DNA from 4 places in the Pseudochelatococcus sp. genome. Region 4 is predicted to be linked to each of the others. Evidence: predicted binding sites of a transcription regulator. Region 4 holds the regulator's gene; each other region holds the start of a gene.
The links. The regulator LexA, encoded in region 4, represses DNA repair genes until DNA is damaged. The targets are predictions, from matches to a motif close to TGTTCNNNNTGTGTTCNG.
Positions count from the first base shown of each region.

Region 1 (4,212 bases), on a different contig from region 4:
CAATTCCGCCGGCGTGCCCTGCGCCACGATGCGCCCGCCGTGCACGCCCGCGCCCGGTCCGACATCGACGACGTAATCCGCTTGCAGGATGGCGTCTTCGTCGTGCTCGACGACGATCACGGTGTTGCCGAGGTCGCGCAGGCGCTTCAGCGTTTGCAGCAGCCGTTCGTTGTCGCGCTGGTGCAGGCCGATGGACGGCTCGTCCAGCACATAGAGCACGCCCGTGAGGCCCGATCCGATCTGCGAGGCGAGGCGGATGCGCTGGCTCTCGCCGCCCGACAGCGTGCCCGAGGCGCGTGCGAGCGTGAGGTACTCCAACCCCACATCGAGCAGGAAGGTCAACCGCTCGCGGATTTCCTTCAGGATGCGGTAGGCGATGGCGTTCTGCTGTTCCGTGAGCGTCGCCGGCACCGCCTCGAACCAGTCGCGCGCTTCGCGCACCGACAATTGCGATACCTCGCCGATATGCTTGCCCGCGATCTTCACCGCCAGCGACTCGGGCTTGAGGCGGAAGCCGCCGCAGGCCGCGCACGGCGTCTCCGACATGAAGCGGGCGATGTCCTCGCGCGCCCATTCGCTGTCCGTCTCCTTGAAACGGCGTTCGAGATTCGGAATGACGCCCTCGAACGGCTTGTCGACCTCGTAGCTGCGGCTGCCGTCCGCATAGAGAATGCGCACCTTCTGCCGCCCGGTTCCGTAGAGAATGGCGTTGCGCAGCGCCTCGGACAGTTCCGACCATTTCGTCGCCATGCCCTCGCCGAAATGGGCCGAGAGCGCATCGAGCGTCTGGGCGTAATAGGGCGAGGTCGATTTCGCCCACGGCGCGACGGCCCCGTCGCGCAGGGTGCGGCCGGGATCCGGCACGACGAGCGCAGGCGACACGTGCATCTCGCGCCCGAGGCCGTCGCACACCGGACATGCGCCATAGGGGTTGTTGAACGAGAACAGCCGCGGCTCGATCTCGGGGATCGTGAAGCCGGAAACGGGGCAGGCGAATTTGGACGACAGGATGAGACGGCGCGGCGCCCCGGCGTCGTCCGTCTCGTCGGCGAATTCCGCGACGGCGATACCGTCCGCGAGATCGAGCGCCGTCTCGAGCGATTCGGACAGGCGCGCGGCCATGTCGGCACGCACCACCAGACGATCGACCACGACGTCGATGTCGTGCTTGAGCTTCTTGTCGAGCGCGGGCGCATCCGCGATTTCATGAAACGTGCCGTCGATCTTGACGCGCTGGAAGCCGCGCTTCAGGAACTCGGCCAGCTCCTTGCGGTACTCGCCCTTGCGCCCGCGCACGACCGGCGCAAGCAGATAGAAGCGCGTCTTCGCCGGCAGCGCGAGGATGCGGTCGACCATCTGGCTCACCGTCTGGCTCTCGATCGGCAGGCCGGTGGCGGGCGAATAGGGCACGCCCGCCCGCGCCCACAGCAGGCGCATATAGTCGTAGATTTCCGTCACCGTGCCGACGGTGGAGCGCGGATTGCGCGATGTCGTCTTCTGCTCGATCGAGATGGCCGGCGACAGACCGTCGATCTGGTCGACATCCGGCTTCTGCATCATCTCCAGGAACTGGCGCGCATAAGCCGACAGCGATTCGACATAACGGCGCTGCCCCTCGGCATAGATGGTGTCGAACGCCAGCGACGATTTGCCCGAGCCCGACAAACCGGTAAACACCACGAGCCTGTCGCGCGGGATGGTCAGATCCACATTCTTCAGGTTGTGCTCGCGCGCGCCGCGGATGCTGATCACGTGACGCGAGGCGGCGGCCGGCGGGGCGGAGCCGTCGAAAAGATCGTCAAGAGAAGGCATCAGCCGGCATCCGGTCGCTGGAGGAAGCGCGCCGGGCCATCGCCCCGGAAAAGCGCCGCGGGAAGATCGGTCATATCGGTATCCGTCGTTCGGGCTCGTTTCATTGCAGCGTGTGCGCTCGCCGAAAAGCGATCTTGCATTCAGTGTCGCATTGCATTAGGAACGTTTCAAGAACAATTTTTGCGTCTCATACAATGCAGGCCATCGGGACAGCCGGGCGTTGCGCGCGGGCGTTTTCAGGGCATAAGCGCTTGCGGGCCGGGCGTCGACGCTGGCCGTGGGGACGGATTGGCGTATTGTCCGGGTTCGCGAGCGACACCCGCAGCAGGAGGATATCGTTATGGCAGGCAGCGTGAACAAGGTCATTCTGGTCGGCAACCTCGGGCGCGACCCGGAGGTCCGGCGTCTCAATTCGGGAGAGCCGGTCGCGAGCCTGCGCATCGCCACGTCGGAGAGCTGGCGCGACAAGGCGACGGGCGAGCGCCGCGAGCGGACCGAGTGGCACAACGTCGTGATCTTCAACGAAAACCTCGCGCGCATCGCCGAACAATATCTGCGCAAGGGCACGAAGGTCTACGTCGAAGGCCAGTTGCAGACGCGCAAGTATCAGGACAAGGACGGCCATGAGCGCTACACGACGGAGGTGGTGCTGCAACGCTTCCGCGGTGAACTGACGATTCTCGACAGCCGCGGCGGCGAGGAAGGCGCGGGCGCCGGCTACGGCAGCGGCAGCGGCAGCTTCGCGGGCGCCGAGCCGTCACGCCCGGCTGTCAGCGACAGGTCGTCGGGCTCGGGCAGCGCCGGCGGTTTCGGCGGCGGCGGGCAATCGGGTTACGCCGGCGATCTCGACGACGACATCCCGTTCTAAGCAACCGGCCACCGCTGACGCAGCCCGGATACGACCGGGCTGCGCATACGACGTGGCGCTGCATGGAAGCCGCGCATCAGGTTTCCTGGCGTCTTGATTTTGCAGCGTCGTCTTGATTTTGCGGCGTCCCGGTTCCATGGCATTTTGGTTCCATAACGTGCATTATCGGATTCGCGTGTAAGGGCGTGTGTCCGGCATGCCGCTTTCGGACGAGTCGCAGATTCGGGAAATCGCAGTCCGCCGATCGTGTTCGGCTGTCGCCTGAATGAAATGTTATTACGATACGTATCTCCGCGCGACGCAACCGCCGTCCCATACGTGGAGACCGATCATGTCCCTTCTCAAAAAAATCGCCCTTAACCTTGCGCTCGCCTCGGCGCTTGTTTCTCCCGCCCTTGCGCAGGCCCCGCAGGCGAAGAACGTGATCGTGCTGATCACCGACGGCGCGGGCATCGAGACCTGGCGCGCGGCCAGCTTCTTCCGCCATGGCGCTCTCGGCCACGAGGCCTATGACGATTTCGACGTCAAGGTCTTTGCCTCGACCTATCCGCTCAACACGTCCAACGAGCCGACCAACACCAACGAGGGTTCGGTCACTTTCGATCCGGCGAAGCTGTGGGATGCGACGAAGGTCGATACCGTGTTCGAGGGCACCATCGGCAATTTTCCCGGCTTCTTCGCGGGCTATGACTACAGCCGCGCGGATTACACGGACAGCGCCGCCGCCGCGACCGCGCTCGCTTCCGGCACCAAGAGCTACAACAACGCCATCAACTGGTCGAACAATGGCGAGAAACTGAAGCATATCGGCGAGTACACGGTCGAAACCGGCCGCGCGCTCGGCGTCGTTTCCTCCGTCGAATGGTCGCACGCGACCCCCGCCGGCTTCCTGGCCCATAACGTCAGCCGCAACGACTATGTCGGCATCGGCACGGAGGTCGTGAACAGCGGCCTCGCCACCGTGGTGTTCGGCACCGGGCATCCCCATTACAAGGGCGACGGCAGCTATGTCGAAAAGCCCGACGACAAGGCGTTCCGCTTCGTCGGCGGCCGCGAGACGTGGGAGCGCCTGACCTCCGGCAAGACCGACTATGCCCACATCGAGAAGAAGGCCGATTTCGAGGCGCTCGCCAAGGGCGACATCGACCTCAAGGGCAAGTCCAGGGTGATCGGCACGGCCCAGAACATCCAGACGCTCCAGTTCAACCGTCCGGGCGTCACCGCCGGCAACCTGCTCGACAACACGCCCGACCTCAAGACGCTGACGAAGGCCGCCATCAACGTTCTTGAAAAGAACGACAAGGGCTTCTTCCTGATGGTCGAGGGCGGCGCCGTCGACTGGGCCGCGCATGCCAACAACCTGCCGCGCCTCATCGAGGAGCAGATCGATTTCAACGAGGCCGTCGAGGCCGTCGTCGATTGGGTCGAGAACAAGAGCTCGTGGGACGAGACGCTGGTGATCGTCACCACCGACCACGGCAACGGCCTGTTGCAGGGGCCTGACTCCAACGTCAACGCCTACAGCCCCGTCG
Region 1 covers NZ_JBMNUS010000003.1:235,562-239,773, reverse strand. The annotation lists gene uvrA (excinuclease ABC subunit UvrA) at 1-1,812, opposite strand, end outside; gene ssb (single-stranded DNA-binding protein) at 2,153-2,680, shown strand; gene ACOYJQ_RS07440 (alkaline phosphatase) at 3,012-4,212, shown strand, end outside.
Region 1: a site for LexA is predicted at 1,971-1,988, ahead of uvrA (excinuclease ABC subunit UvrA). Genes of this name have one in related genera too.

Region 2 (4,212 bases), on a different contig from region 4:
GCGCACCTTCGACACGCCCCACGGCAGGCTCGGCATCCTCATCTGCTACGACAACGAGTTTCCCATGCTCGCCCGCCGTCTGGCGGAGATGGGGGCCGATCTCGTCCTCGCGCCGAGCTGCACGGACACTGAGGCCGGCTATCACCGCGTGCGCATCGGCGCGCAGGCGCGCGCGCTGGAAAACCAGTTCGCGGTGCTGGTCTCGCCCACCGCCGGCAAGGCTCCGTGGTCGCCGGCCGTGGACGAGAACCACGGCCGCGCCGCCCTCTACGTGCCCGCCGACCACGGCATGCCGCCCGATGGCGTCTTCGCCAGCAGCGAGGCGGTCTTCACCGAAACGAGCCGCTGGCTCCATGGCGCCATCGATCTCGCCCGCGTCAGGGAACTGCGCCACAAGGGGCAGGTCGCGCTCTTCCGCGACTGGCCGGAACAATTCGACGTGCATCCCGCCGCGCGATGAACGCTCCGGCGCGCCACATGCATCAAGGGCATGGCACAAGCGCGCGCTTCGCGGTCGCGATGACGTTCCGCGTCAGGCCGGCGAGCCGGTCCGCGGCAAGCCGGTTCACCTGCCAGAACAGCGGCACGTCCAGCGGCGCGCCGGCAACGGGTTCGACCAGCCGGCCGGAGGCCAGATGCTCCCTGACCAGCATCGCCGGGTTGAGCCCCCATCCCATCCCGGCAAGGCACGCCTCGACGAAACCCTGCGTCGACGGCAGCCAGTGGGTCGGAAAAGCGACGTCCAGACCGCACGTCCGCCGTGCCCAGGCATGCTGAAGGCGATCCTTCTGGTTGAAGGTGAGCGCCGGCGCGCCCGCGAGCGCTTCGGCCGTCACTCCCGCGGGGAAGTGACGCCGCACGTAATCGGGGCTCGCCGTCGCATGGTAGCGGAGCGCGCCGAGGGAGACGACGCGGCACCCCTGCACCGGCTTGGCGAGGGACGTGACGGCAGCCAGCACGCGGCCGCGTTGCAACCATTCCGCCGTATGGTCCTGATCGTCGACCGCGATGGCGAAGAGGCAATCAGCCTCCCGCGCGAATGCCGGAAGGGCCGCGAGAAACCACGTTCCCAGACTGTCGGCATTGGTCGCGATGTTGAGCGTCACCCTTTGCGGGGGCTGCGCCGGATCGGCGATCCCCGGCAGATGCGCCATCAGCTCGCTTTCGAGCAGGCCGACATGCTCCAGGTGCCGGCACAGCCACGCTCCCTTTTCGGTCGCGGTGCATGGCGCGCCTCTCTCGATCAGCACCGCGCCGAGACGCTCCTCAAGCTGCCTGACGCGCTGGGAGACCGCCGAGGGCGTCACATTCAGGGCTCGGGCGGCCTTCTCGAAGCTGCCGGTCTGCACGACCATGGCGACGGCGCGCGCGGCGGGATAGTCGATCATGAATCAGCCAGGCTAAATCAGGATAAGGCGATTTAACTATCCTGAACACGGGAGCGCGGATATCTCAAGCCCCATGAATCTTTCGGTTTTCCTCACCGGCATGACGATGGGCCTGAGCCTGATCGTCGCCATCGGCGCGCAGAACGCCTTCGTGCTGCGGCAGGGGCTGCGGCATGAACATGTGTTCGCGGTCTGTCTGGCCTGCGCGGTGTCCGACGCGATCCTGATCCTGCTCGGCGTGACCGGCTTCGGCAAGATGATGGCGCTGGCGCCGTGGCTCGATCCGGCCATGCGCCTTTTCGGGGCCGCCTTCCTGATCTGGTATGGCGGGAAAAGCCTGCTCTCCGCCCTGCGCTCCGGCGAGGCGCTGGCGGTCGGCGCGGGGGCGGAAAAACGCGGCCTGCCGGCGACGCTGCTGGCCTGCCTCGCCTTCACCTGGCTCAACCCGCATGTCTATCTCGATACGGTCGTGTTGCTGGGCTCGATCTCGACGCAGTTTCCGGGCTTCGAAGCCTCCTTCGCGGCGGGGGCCATGTCGGCATCGTTCCTTTTCTTCTTCTCGCTCGGCTACGGCGCGAAGCGGCTGCGGCCGCTTTTCGCCAGGCCATCGGCGTGGCGCGTGCTTGAGGCCGCCATCGCCCTCGTCATGTGGACCATCGCGCTCGGGCTGATCGCCGGCGCGTGAGGCGCAGGCCGCCTTCATGCGACACGAATCGGCAACGACGGGCCGTTCATGCTATGATCCTCCGCGATATCCATCGGGAGGCTGCCATGATCGGCCATGACCATGATCGGCTGCGGCGATGACCTGCGGCGACAGCGACGCGCCGGATGTCCCGCGGCGCATCGTCCATATCGACATGGACGCGTTCTTCGCCTCCGTCGAGCAGCGCGACAACCCGGACCTGCGCGGCAAGCCCGTCGCGGTCGGCGGTTCGCGCGAGCGCGGCGTCGTGGCGGCCGCCAGTTACGAGGCGCGCAGGTTCGGCGTGCGCTCCGCCATGCCCTCCGTCACCGCCAGACGAAAGTGCCCCGAACTGATTTTCGTTCCGCCCCGTTTCGACGCCTACCGCGCCATCTCGCGCGAGATCCGCGCGATCTTCGCCGAATACACGCCGCTGATCGAGCCCCTGTCGCTGGACGAAGCCTATCTCGACGTCACCGAAAACCTGCAAGGCATCGCCAGCGCCACCGAGGTGGCGCAGCGTATCCGGGAGGAGATCCGCGCGCGCACCGGCCTCACCGCCTCCGCCGGCGTCTCCTACAACAAGTTTCTGGCCAAGCTCGCCTCGGACCGGAACAAGCCGGACGGACTTTTCGTCATCACCCCGCGCATGGGGCCGGCCTTCGTCGAGACGCTGCCGGTCGGCCGCTTCCACGGCATCGGCCCGGCGACGGCGGCGAAAATGAACCGGCTCGGCATCGAAACCGGCCTCGACCTGCGCGCCCGAACGCTTCCCTTCCTGCGCGAGCACTTCGGCAAGGCGGGCGGCTTCTACTACTGGATCGCGCGCGGCATCGACCGCCGCCCGGTGCAGCCGGACCGCATCCGCAAATCGATCGGCAGCGAGGATACCTTCGATACCGACCTGTTCGCGCCAGGCGAAGCACGCGAAGCGCTGCAACCGCTGATCGGGAAAGTGTGGCGCCATTGCGAGGCGAACGGCATCCGTGGCCGCACCGTGACGCTCAAGGTCAAATACGCCGACTTTCAGCAGATCACCCGCAGCCACACGCTGCCGGCCGCCTACGACTCGCAAGGGGCGGTCGAAGCGGCCGTCGACGCCCTGCTCGCGCCGCTGTTTCCCACACCCAAGGGCATCCGCCTGCTCGGCGTCACGCTGTCGTCGCTGGCCGGCGAGAGAACCGGCAAGGGAGAGCCGGACCCGACGCCGCGCCAGCTCGTGCTGCCGATCTGAAACCGGCGACCGTCACCGGATTCCATTCGATCGTAACGCGCTCTAGGCCCGGTCCACCACCAGCAGCCGGCGGATGGCGAAAGCCAGAAGCAGCGGCCAGGCGATCCAGTTCAGGATGCTGATCAGCACGCCGAAGATTTGCGGCGGCAGCGGCAAGCGCCATCCGGCGCAGCTTTCGGCGGCGGACGGCGCGGCGCGCGGCTTCGCGATCCGGTCGAGGAGCCAGCCCAGCAGCGGAATGTTGCGGGGGTTGTAACAGGTCGCGCCCTCCTGACGCAGGTTCCAGTCGTCGCGCGGCGCCAGCGCGACGACGGGCAGGTGGAATTGCAGCGACATGCCGACGGCCGCCGTCGTGGACCAGTCCTGCGGCGCCTCGCCCTCCCGCGCCACGCGGTCCGGCTCGAAACGGCCGCTCTCGGTGCCGAGCAGGGCGAGCGACGGTTGCAGATTGGCCTTTTCCTCGAAGATCGGCAACGCGACCAGCCACAGGATGACGATCGCCCACGCAAGACGGCCGGGCCGTGTGCCGTAGCCCAGAAAGAAGCGGAACAGCCCGTCGAACACCCGCGTGCCGCCGTTGGCGAAGGGTAGCAGGATTGTGCGGCGCAGGTTCCGGGAGGCGCGCCTCTCGCGGTCCTTGATGTCGATCTGCGCGCCACGGCGCTTCATCAGGCGATAGATGTAATCGGCGTCCGCATCGTGGCCGCGATTGCGCAGCGCCCGTTCGACCGAGAGGAAGGTGGAACGGCGATAACCATCCTCCGCATCGACGAGACTCGCGAAGGCGTCGCGGCGCGACAGGCCCTGCCTGTCGCAACTGGAATCGTGGATGTCCCACTGCGCCACCTCGATGTCGCGCATGTCGATCGGCTTGGGGAACTTCAGGCGCGGAACGGTGAACAGGC
Region 2 covers NZ_JBMNUS010000007.1:162,772-166,983, forward strand. The annotation lists gene ACOYJQ_RS12100 (carbon-nitrogen hydrolase family protein) at 1-460, shown strand, start outside; gene ACOYJQ_RS12105 (LysR family transcriptional regulator ArgP) at 483-1,388, opposite strand; gene ACOYJQ_RS12110 (LysE/ArgO family amino acid transporter) at 1,462-2,073, shown strand; gene dinB (DNA polymerase IV) at 2,192-3,307, shown strand; gene ACOYJQ_RS12120 (pentapeptide repeat-containing protein) at 3,350-4,212, opposite strand, start outside.
Region 2: a site for LexA is predicted at 2,117-2,134, ahead of dinB (DNA polymerase IV). Genes of this name have one in related genera too.

Region 3 (4,212 bases), on a different contig from region 4:
CACAATTAACGCATTACTTTTCCACTAAGACGAAGTTCGTCATAAGACAATCTCCGACGCGTTGACGAAAGTAAAACCGCTATCCGGAGCCTCGAACAATCCGTAGAAAGATCATCTCCGCTTAACGTGACAGAAGTCTTCCCGTCATTTGTCGTACATCTGCTGCTCACGCAGCAAATTTTGACAAAACTGGATAGACAACTGAAAAATCCTCTCCGGTCCCGGACAGATCGGGTACAAGCTGGAAGATAGAACGCAAGCGTTACTCTAATAACGGGAGGTCGCGAAAAATCGCGTCATCACTCACATTTCGCCATTTCACTGAAATGTGCTGGAATGTCAGCTTTTTGTCAATAAAAAATACAGATTCACCCCTAATTATTGTTATAATGAAAAAAATATGACATAGTTCACAGCAAATCGATAGCGATTTCCGCAATAAATATGAATAGACAAAAAAATATAGTGATAATTGCAAATCGCTTAACAGCGCGCGGCATGAGGCGGAACAGCCCAAAACACAGACGGAGTTGCGCTATAAAAACCATATTCTGAAGTGTGCCCGGAACTTATACCTTTACATATCCATTTAAGTTTCTTGAGTTGCGGTTGTAGCCTGATCGGAAAATATGGAGGAAACCTCTCATAACCTGTCAGATTCCGAAAAAGGTCTGGGTTCCTTGCCTAATCAGAACGGATTGTGGATATCCGCCTCGGCCGAGCTGGGCGACGGCGCGCGTCCGCCGAGCACGCTGTTCAGTTTATGCCTTCAAAGAAGAGGAAAATGCGATCAGCGGTGGCGGGACCCGTTGTCATTGGCCCCGTCCTTCTGTCTCTTTCGGTTGCGTAGTGGTCGCCGAAAACCGTCGTCCCGTAGACGGCGGAAGTGGCGAATTACTGTCGAACGGTCGACACTGACGGTCCGTGCAGCTTCGTCAATAGTTGCCGTCGAGAAGAAGGCGCGCAGCATCGCTTTTTCACGCTGCACGGCCGCGCTACGAAAATCATTTACGGGTGATGGAATCGATACGATTGCGCCCCCGTATCCAGCCTGAAAATGGCCGCACACCTTGAGCGCGGCGTCACGGCCAAGAAGCCCGACAAGCCAGTGCTCAGGCGTGAGCCGTGATGGAGCGGGAAAAGAGACACGCGTGCCGCCAGCATGATCCGCAATAGCCAGCGCCGCTTCCAGACCCGCCGCGTCGGCGATGCCGCGCAAGATACCGGTCAATTCGTCAGCCGATACAGGTCTGATATCGTTCTCCATATTCCCGCCCTGTCCTTCGCCGCAGGCAGGTTAGACACCGGCAGAAGTGCCCGCGCTGCATGGAGCGCATCAAAGCGCAAGGGATGCAATTGCAACATGGATGCGGCTGCATTCAGCGTATCGACAAGTGTGGAGATCCGGCGGGGAAACTATGAGCCCAAGGTGCGCCCAAGGCACAAGTATCTCGAATGCCACGGCGGACTGGACGGGAAATCCTCGGATGTCCTCGCGCCACGTGGGGGTGACGGCCCACCGGGCGCAACCTTCTCATCAAGAACGGCCAAGCGTCAATATACCTGTTTCGATGGTGCGGGGGCTTGGCGATAATCACCGGCTGAGATAGGCTTCTTCCGCTCCCGAGTCATTGCATCCATTGCGAGATGCGCCGAAGAGCCGGTCATGAGCCGGGTGGGGGTGACGGCCCACCGGGAGCACTTTTCTCCCACTGATGACGGCCAAGCCCATTTCCGAAATAGAAGCCCATAGAGGCCCGTTCATGCCCTCGCTGGTACGGCCAAGTAGCAGGAAGGCCGTGGACACCCGCCCACGGCCTTCAATGCACCTTCAAATTTGATCCTGTCAGCCGGTCTGGGGCGTCTTTTGCGCTGGAGGCGATTTTCGCGGTCTTCGGGTCATGGCCCGCAGCCCGTTTATGGCCTTCAGCGCCGACGCCTCCATCGCCGCTGGCCACTTTACGTAGTTCGATTTATGTTCTATGTAAAGACATTCTTTGTTCGGCATGACAGGGCGCAGAATGGCTTGCCTCGATAAAACCGCTTGTCTCGAAGGTAACGGCATCGGAGAGGACGCGGCCGGCGGCGCGCCTCCCGCGGGCTCCCGGATTCAGCGCGGCCGCGGCGCGGTGTCGAATCCGACGGGCCGCTTCGAGCCCGCCGCGCGGGAGGCCGTGGATGACGGCTGGGGAGAGCCGGACGACCTGCCGCCCCTGCGTACCGAAGTGCTGATCGACAAGGCGCGCAGCGTGATCGCGCGCAATGCCTCGCCCGATATTCCCTTCGACCGCTCGATCAACCCCTATCGCGGCTGCGAGCACGGCTGCGTTTATTGCTATGCGCGGCCGACGCACGCCTATCTCGGACTGTCGCCGGGGCTCGACTTCGAATCGAAGCTGTTCGCCAAGCCCGACGCGGCGATATTGCTGGAAAAAGAACTGTCGAAGCCGGGATATACGCCCCGCACGCTCGCCATCGGCACCAATACCGATCCCTATCAGCCGATCGAGCGCCAGTACCGGCTGATGCGCGCCATCCTGGAAGTGCTTGCACGGCTGGGCCATCCCGTCAGCATCGTGACGAAATCGGCGCTCGTCGCGCGCGACATCGATCTGCTCGCGCCCATGGCGAAACGGGGGCTCGCCTGCGTCGCGATTTCGGTGACGACGCTCGACGGCAAGCTCGCGCGCACGATGGAACCTCGCGCGGCTGCGCCCCACCGGCGGCTGGCGACGATACGGCAGTTGAGCGAAGCGGGCATTCCCGTCTCCGTCATGGTCGCACCGATCGTCCCGGCCATCAACGACAGCGAGATCGAGGTCATTCTGGAGCAGGCCCATGCGGCAGGCGCGCGGGAGGCGGGTTACGTCCTGCTGCGGCTGCCGCTCGAAGTGCGCGATCTCGTGACCGAATGGCTCGTGACCCATTATCCCGACAAGGCGCGGCACGTGCTCTCGCTGCTGCGCACGATGCGCGGCGGCAAGGATTACGACGCGCGCTGGAACGAGCGCATGACGGGCACCGGCCCCTATGCCGCGCTGATCGCGCGCCGTTTCGAGGTGGCGCTGAAACGCATCGGCTATCTCAGACGCCATCCCCGGCTGCGGACGGACCTCTTCAAAGGGACGCCGAAAGCCGCGGAACAATTGAGCCTTTTCTGATGTCAGCCCCCTGCCCGACGTCAGCTCCCCGCCCGCTCCTTCAGAAAGGCTTCGTGCTCGCGCTTCAATTCGCCCGACAGGCCCGCCGCGATCAGGGCGCGCGTGCCCTCGACGCCGTAAAGCGCCACGAAGGAACCGAAACGCGGCCCGCGCTCCTCGCCGAACAGGATGCGGTAGAGCGTCGAAAACCACGTCTGCGACACGCCGGGGCGGCCATCCGGGCTTTTCGTCTTGCCGCTGGTGTCGGGAAAATGCGTGCGGCCGATCTCGTAGACGGCATTCTGCAACGCCTCGGCATCGGTGGAGCCCGCGTGCCGCGCAAGCTCGGCGGAGAGATCCGCCAGCGCCGCCCGCTCCGCGTCGGTGGGCTCGGCATATTGCTTGGCCGGCTTCACGAAATCGCGGAAATAGTTGATGGCGTAGCCGACGAGCCGATCGAGCTGCGGATGGGTATCGGGCGAGGTGCCGGGCGCGTAGCGCTGGATGAAGCCCCACAGCACCGCCTTGTCCTCGGAATTGGCGACGGCGGCGAGATTCAGCAGCATGGCGAAGCTCAGTTGCGTACCGCGCCCGTCCGCGCCGATCGTCTCCGGTGCGGGCGGATTGCCGGCATGCAGATGCCAGACGGGATTGCCGAGGCGGTGCTTCCACTCCTGCCGGCCGTAATTGGCGAGAAAGGCGAGATAGTCGTCGACGTGACGCGGAATGACGTCGAAGTAAAGCCGCTTCGCCTCGCGCGGCTTGTTGTACATGAAAAGGGCGAGGCTTTCCGGCGTGCCGTAGCGCAGCCACTCGTCGATGGTGAGGCCGTTGCCCTTCGACTTGGAAATCTTGGTGCCGTGTTCGTCGAGGAAAAGCTCGTAGTTGAAGCCTTCCGGGGGCTCGGCGCCGAGCGCGCGGGCGATCTGACCGGAAAGCTTGACCGAATCGATGAGATCCTTGCCCGCCATTTCGTAATCGACGCCGAGCGCCACCCAGCGCATGGCCCAGTCGGGCTTCCATTGCAGCTTGACGTGGCCGCCCGTCACGGGCGTCTCGAAGCGCTCCTGCG
Region 3 covers NZ_JBMNUS010000002.1:198,073-202,284, reverse strand. The annotation lists gene ACOYJQ_RS04455 (hypothetical protein) at 791-1,267, opposite strand; gene ACOYJQ_RS04450 (PA0069 family radical SAM protein) at 2,022-3,161, shown strand; gene ACOYJQ_RS04445 (lysine--tRNA ligase) at 3,182-4,212, opposite strand, start outside.
Region 3: a site for LexA is predicted at 1,966-1,983, ahead of ACOYJQ_RS04450 (PA0069 family radical SAM protein). Genes of this name have one in related genera too.

Region 4 (4,212 bases):
ATCGACGTCGAGCGCAATGCGTTGACGCGGCGTATCCTCGAGGCGGCCGGCGGCGGCGGACCGCTGCTCCCCGACGCCGGTACGGGAGGGCCGCGGGCGCAGGAGGCCGCCTTCGTCGCGGCGCTGGTGACGGGCAAGCGCGGGATGATCGCGGACGAGACCAACGAGGCGCTGCGCGCCGCCGGCATCTATCACGTGGTTTCCATCGGCGGTTTTCACATGACGCTCGTCGCCGGCGCGCTCTTCGTCATCGTGCGCCAGTTGCTCGTGTTCGTGCCGGGCCTTGCGGTCCGCTATCCGGTGCGCAAGTTCGCCGCCGTCGCCGGCATCGTCGGCGCCAGCGGTTATTGCGTGTTCTCGGGCGCGGGAATCGACACCCAGCGCGCGCTGTTCGTGACGTTGATCGTGATGGGAGCGATTCTCGTCGACCGGCCGGCCCTGTCCATGCGCAATCTGGCGCTCGCAGCCTTCGTGTGCCTGACGTTGCAACCCGAATCCATGCTCGGGCCGAGCTTCCAGATGTCTTTCGCCGGCGTGGCGGCGCTGATCGCGCTGTTCGAGCGCTGGGAGAACGGCGATCCCGCGCGCAGCCTCCTGCCGCTGCGCGAAGGGGGCGCGCTGCGACCGCCGGACCGGCAGCGCACGGGCCGGATGCGCCGCGTGATCGCGATGAGCGCCGTCACCACCATCGTGGCGATGCTCGCGACCGGGCCGTTCAGCACCTACCACTTCCAGACCTTCAATCCGTGGGGCATTCTCGGCAACGCCTTCGGCCTGCCGATCGTGGAACTCGCGGTGATGCCGCTCTCCTTTCTCGCCGTGGCGTTTCATCCGTTGGGCCTCGACGGTCCCTTCTGGCATCTGGCCGGCCTCGCTGCGGTTCCCGTGCTGGAGGGGGCGCGGATCATGACGGATTTTCCGGGGGCGGTGGTCGTCGTGCCCGCCTTCGGCATGGGAATCCTGTTGTTGCTGGTGCTGGCCCTGCTGTGGGCCTGCCTGTGGTCCACCCCGCTGCGCTGGCTCGCGGTCCTGCCGGCCGCCGCCGGCCTCGCGCTCGCCGCCGCGCCGGCGCGTCCCGATATCCGCGTCGATCGGGAGGGGCGCGGCGCCGCGGTGCGCGGCGCGGACGGGCGATTCGTCATTCTCGGCAGTCCCTCGGCCTTCGTCGTCGAGCAATGGCTGCGCGCCGACGGCGACGGCCGCCGCGCGAACGACCCCGCGCTGCGGCACAACGTTGCCTGCGACAGGCTGGGCTGCGTCGCCCGTCTCGCTGACGGCCGCAGCGTGGCCTTCTCCCGCGAGGCAGGGGCGCTCAGGGAAGATTGCCGCCGCGCCGCCGTCCTGATCACGCCCCGCCAGGCGCCGCCGGATTGCGCCGCGCCTCATGTGATCGACCGCGACGACCTGGACCGCTTCGGCGCCATCGCCCTCACCGTGGCGGGCGACGGGCTGACGGTGGAGGGAACGCGGGAGCATCCGGCCGCGCCCGGCGCGCGGACAGGCGACGGCCGGGAAGCCCCGGAAGAACGCCCGTGGCGCAGAAGCGCGCGATAACGGCATCTCGGCCAAAAGCCGGGGAGCCGCCTGTGTCACCGCCGCACCCGGAGGTGTGGCGCAGGCCATGGCCATTGCCGTGTTCTCCCGCGACTTGCGTTCAGTAGCGGCGCACGAGGCTCACGAGCTTGCCCTGAATGCGCACACGGTCGGGGCCGAGCACGCGCGTTTCGTAGGCGGGGTTGGCGGCCTCCAGCGCGATCGAGGAGCCGCGCTTGCGCAGGCGCTTGAGGGTGGCCTCCTCATCGTCGATCAGCGCGACGATGATGTCGCCGGTTTCCGCCATGTCCTGCCGGCGCAGGATCACCGTGTCGCCGTCGAGAATGCCGGCCTCGATCATCGAATCGCCACGCACCTCGAGCGCGAAATGCTCGCCCGGCGACAGCAGCTCCGGCGGCAAGGCGAGGGTATGGCTGCTGCTCTGGATGGCGCTGATGGGGGTGCCCGCCGCGATCCGGCCCATGACCGGCACCTGAACCGATGTCTGCGCGGACAGAGGACGCGTGTTGCCCGCGCCGGACTCGCCCGAATCGAAACCGGGACGCTCGCCCCCCGCGCGGAACGCCTGACCGCCGGCGCGCCCGGAAGCAGGGTCGCGCGCAAGCCCTCCGTCCCGGCCGAATCCGGCCTCCCGGCCGGCCCCTCCGTCCCGGCCCAGCCCGCCCTCGACGACGCTGGGGCTGAAGCGCCCCCGCGGCACGGGCGCGGCCAGCGCCTCGGGAAGACGAATCACTTCGATCGCGCGCGCGCGGTTGGGCAGGCGGCGAATGAAACCACGTTCCTCAAGCGCGATGATCAGACGGTGAATGCCCGATTTGGACCGCAGATCGAGCGCGTCCTTCATCTCGTCGAACGAAGGGGGAACGCCGGATTCCCGCATGCGTTCATGAATAAACCGAAGCAGATCGTGTTGCTTGCGCGTCAACATGGTCCACAAATCCTTCCCGGAGCTTCGCCCAGCGACCCCTCATGCATGCCTGCTTACGAAACGAAACACGAACACTATACAAGTTCTTAATGTGTTCTGCAAGCGCCACTATCCGCCCGGATCGTTAAAACTTGGCTTGTAAAACCGGCTTGCAGGCGAGGATTACGGCCCGGACGGGGATCTCGGCCGATTCATGCGTCGGCGCTCCTGCGGTCAGATATCGAGATCGGTGGCGAAGGCGGCGTTTTCCTGAATGAAGGAAAAGCGCGCCTCCGGTTTGTTGCCCATCAGCCGCTCCACCGCGTCGCCGGTCTGCGGGCGCGCGTCGTCGTCGACGACGACGCGCAGCAACGTGCGCTTGCGCGGGTCCATGGTGGTTTCCTTGAGCTGGGCGGGCAGCATCTCGCCAAGGCCCTTGAAGCGGCCGATTTCCACCTTCCTGCCCCTGAAGGTCGTGCGCATCAGTTCCTGCCGGTGCGATTCGTCGCGGGCGTAGACCGTCTTGCCTCCGTGGCTCAGCCGGAACAGCGGCGGCACGGCGAGGTAGAGATGGCGTTCGTCGATGAGGCGCGGCGTCTGCCGCCAGAAGAAGGTGATGAGAAGCGAGGCGATATGCGCGCCGTCGACATCGGCGTCCGTCATGATGATGACTTTCTCGTAGCGCAGGTCGGCGCTGCGATAGGCGGACCCCGTGCCGCAGCCGAGCGCCAGCATCAGATCGGCGATCTGCTGGTTTTGCACCAGCTTGTCCCGCCCGGCGGACGCCACGTTCAGGATCTTGCCGCGCAGCGGCAGGATCGCCTGCGTCGCGCGGTCGCGCGCCTGCTTGGCGGAGCCGCCGGCCGAATCACCCTCGACGAGAAAAAGCTCGGAGCCGGCCGCGCCCGCCTTCGTGCAGTCGGCGAGCTTGCCCGGCAGCCGCAGGCGGCGCGTGGCCGTCTTGCGGGCGATGTCCTTCTCGGCGCGGCGGCGCAGGCGCTCCTCCGCCCGTTCCACCGTCCAGTCGAGAAGGCGCGACGCCTGCTGGGGAGACGCCGCGAGCCAGTGGTCGAAGGCGTCGCGCACCGCGCTCTCCACGATGCGCCCGGCCTCGACGGTCGCGAGCCTGTCCTTCGTCTGGCCCTGAAATTCGGGTTCGCGGATGAACACCGACAGCATCGCGGCGCAGGAGACCATGACGTCTTCGGCCGTGATCTGCGCCGCGCGCTTGCTCTGGTTGACGCGCTCGGCGTGGTCGCGCAGCCCGCGCAGCAGCGCCGTGCGCAGGCCCTGCTCGTGCGTGCCGCCCTCGGGCGTGGGGATGGTGTTGCAGTAGGATGCGACGTGGCCGTCGTCCTCGGCGTACCAGGCGATGGCCCATTCGAGCGTGCCGTGCCCGCCCGGCTTGCCGTCGCCGCCGGCGCGGTCGACGCGCCCGGCGAAGATGCCGTCGACCACGAGCGCGCGGCCCTCGATCTCCTGCGAGAGATAATCCCTGAGACCGCCGGGAAAGCGGAACGTCGCCTCCGGCGGCACCTTGCCGTTGCCGGCGACGAGCTCCGGCGCGCAGCGCCAGCGGATTTCGACGCCCGCGAACAGAAACGCCTTCGAGCGCGCCATGCGGAAAAGGCGCGCCGGATCGAACCGCACGCCCTCGGCGAAGATGTCGGCGTCGGGCCGGAAGCGCACCGTCGTGCCGCGCCGGTTGTGAACGCGCCCCACGACCTCCAGCGGGCCGAGCGGCAGGCCGC
Region 4 covers NZ_JBMNUS010000010.1:35,289-39,500, forward strand. The annotation lists gene ACOYJQ_RS14750 (ComEC/Rec2 family competence protein) at 1-1,554, shown strand, start outside; gene lexA (transcriptional repressor LexA) at 1,655-2,482, opposite strand; gene parE (DNA topoisomerase IV subunit B) at 2,696-4,212, opposite strand, start outside.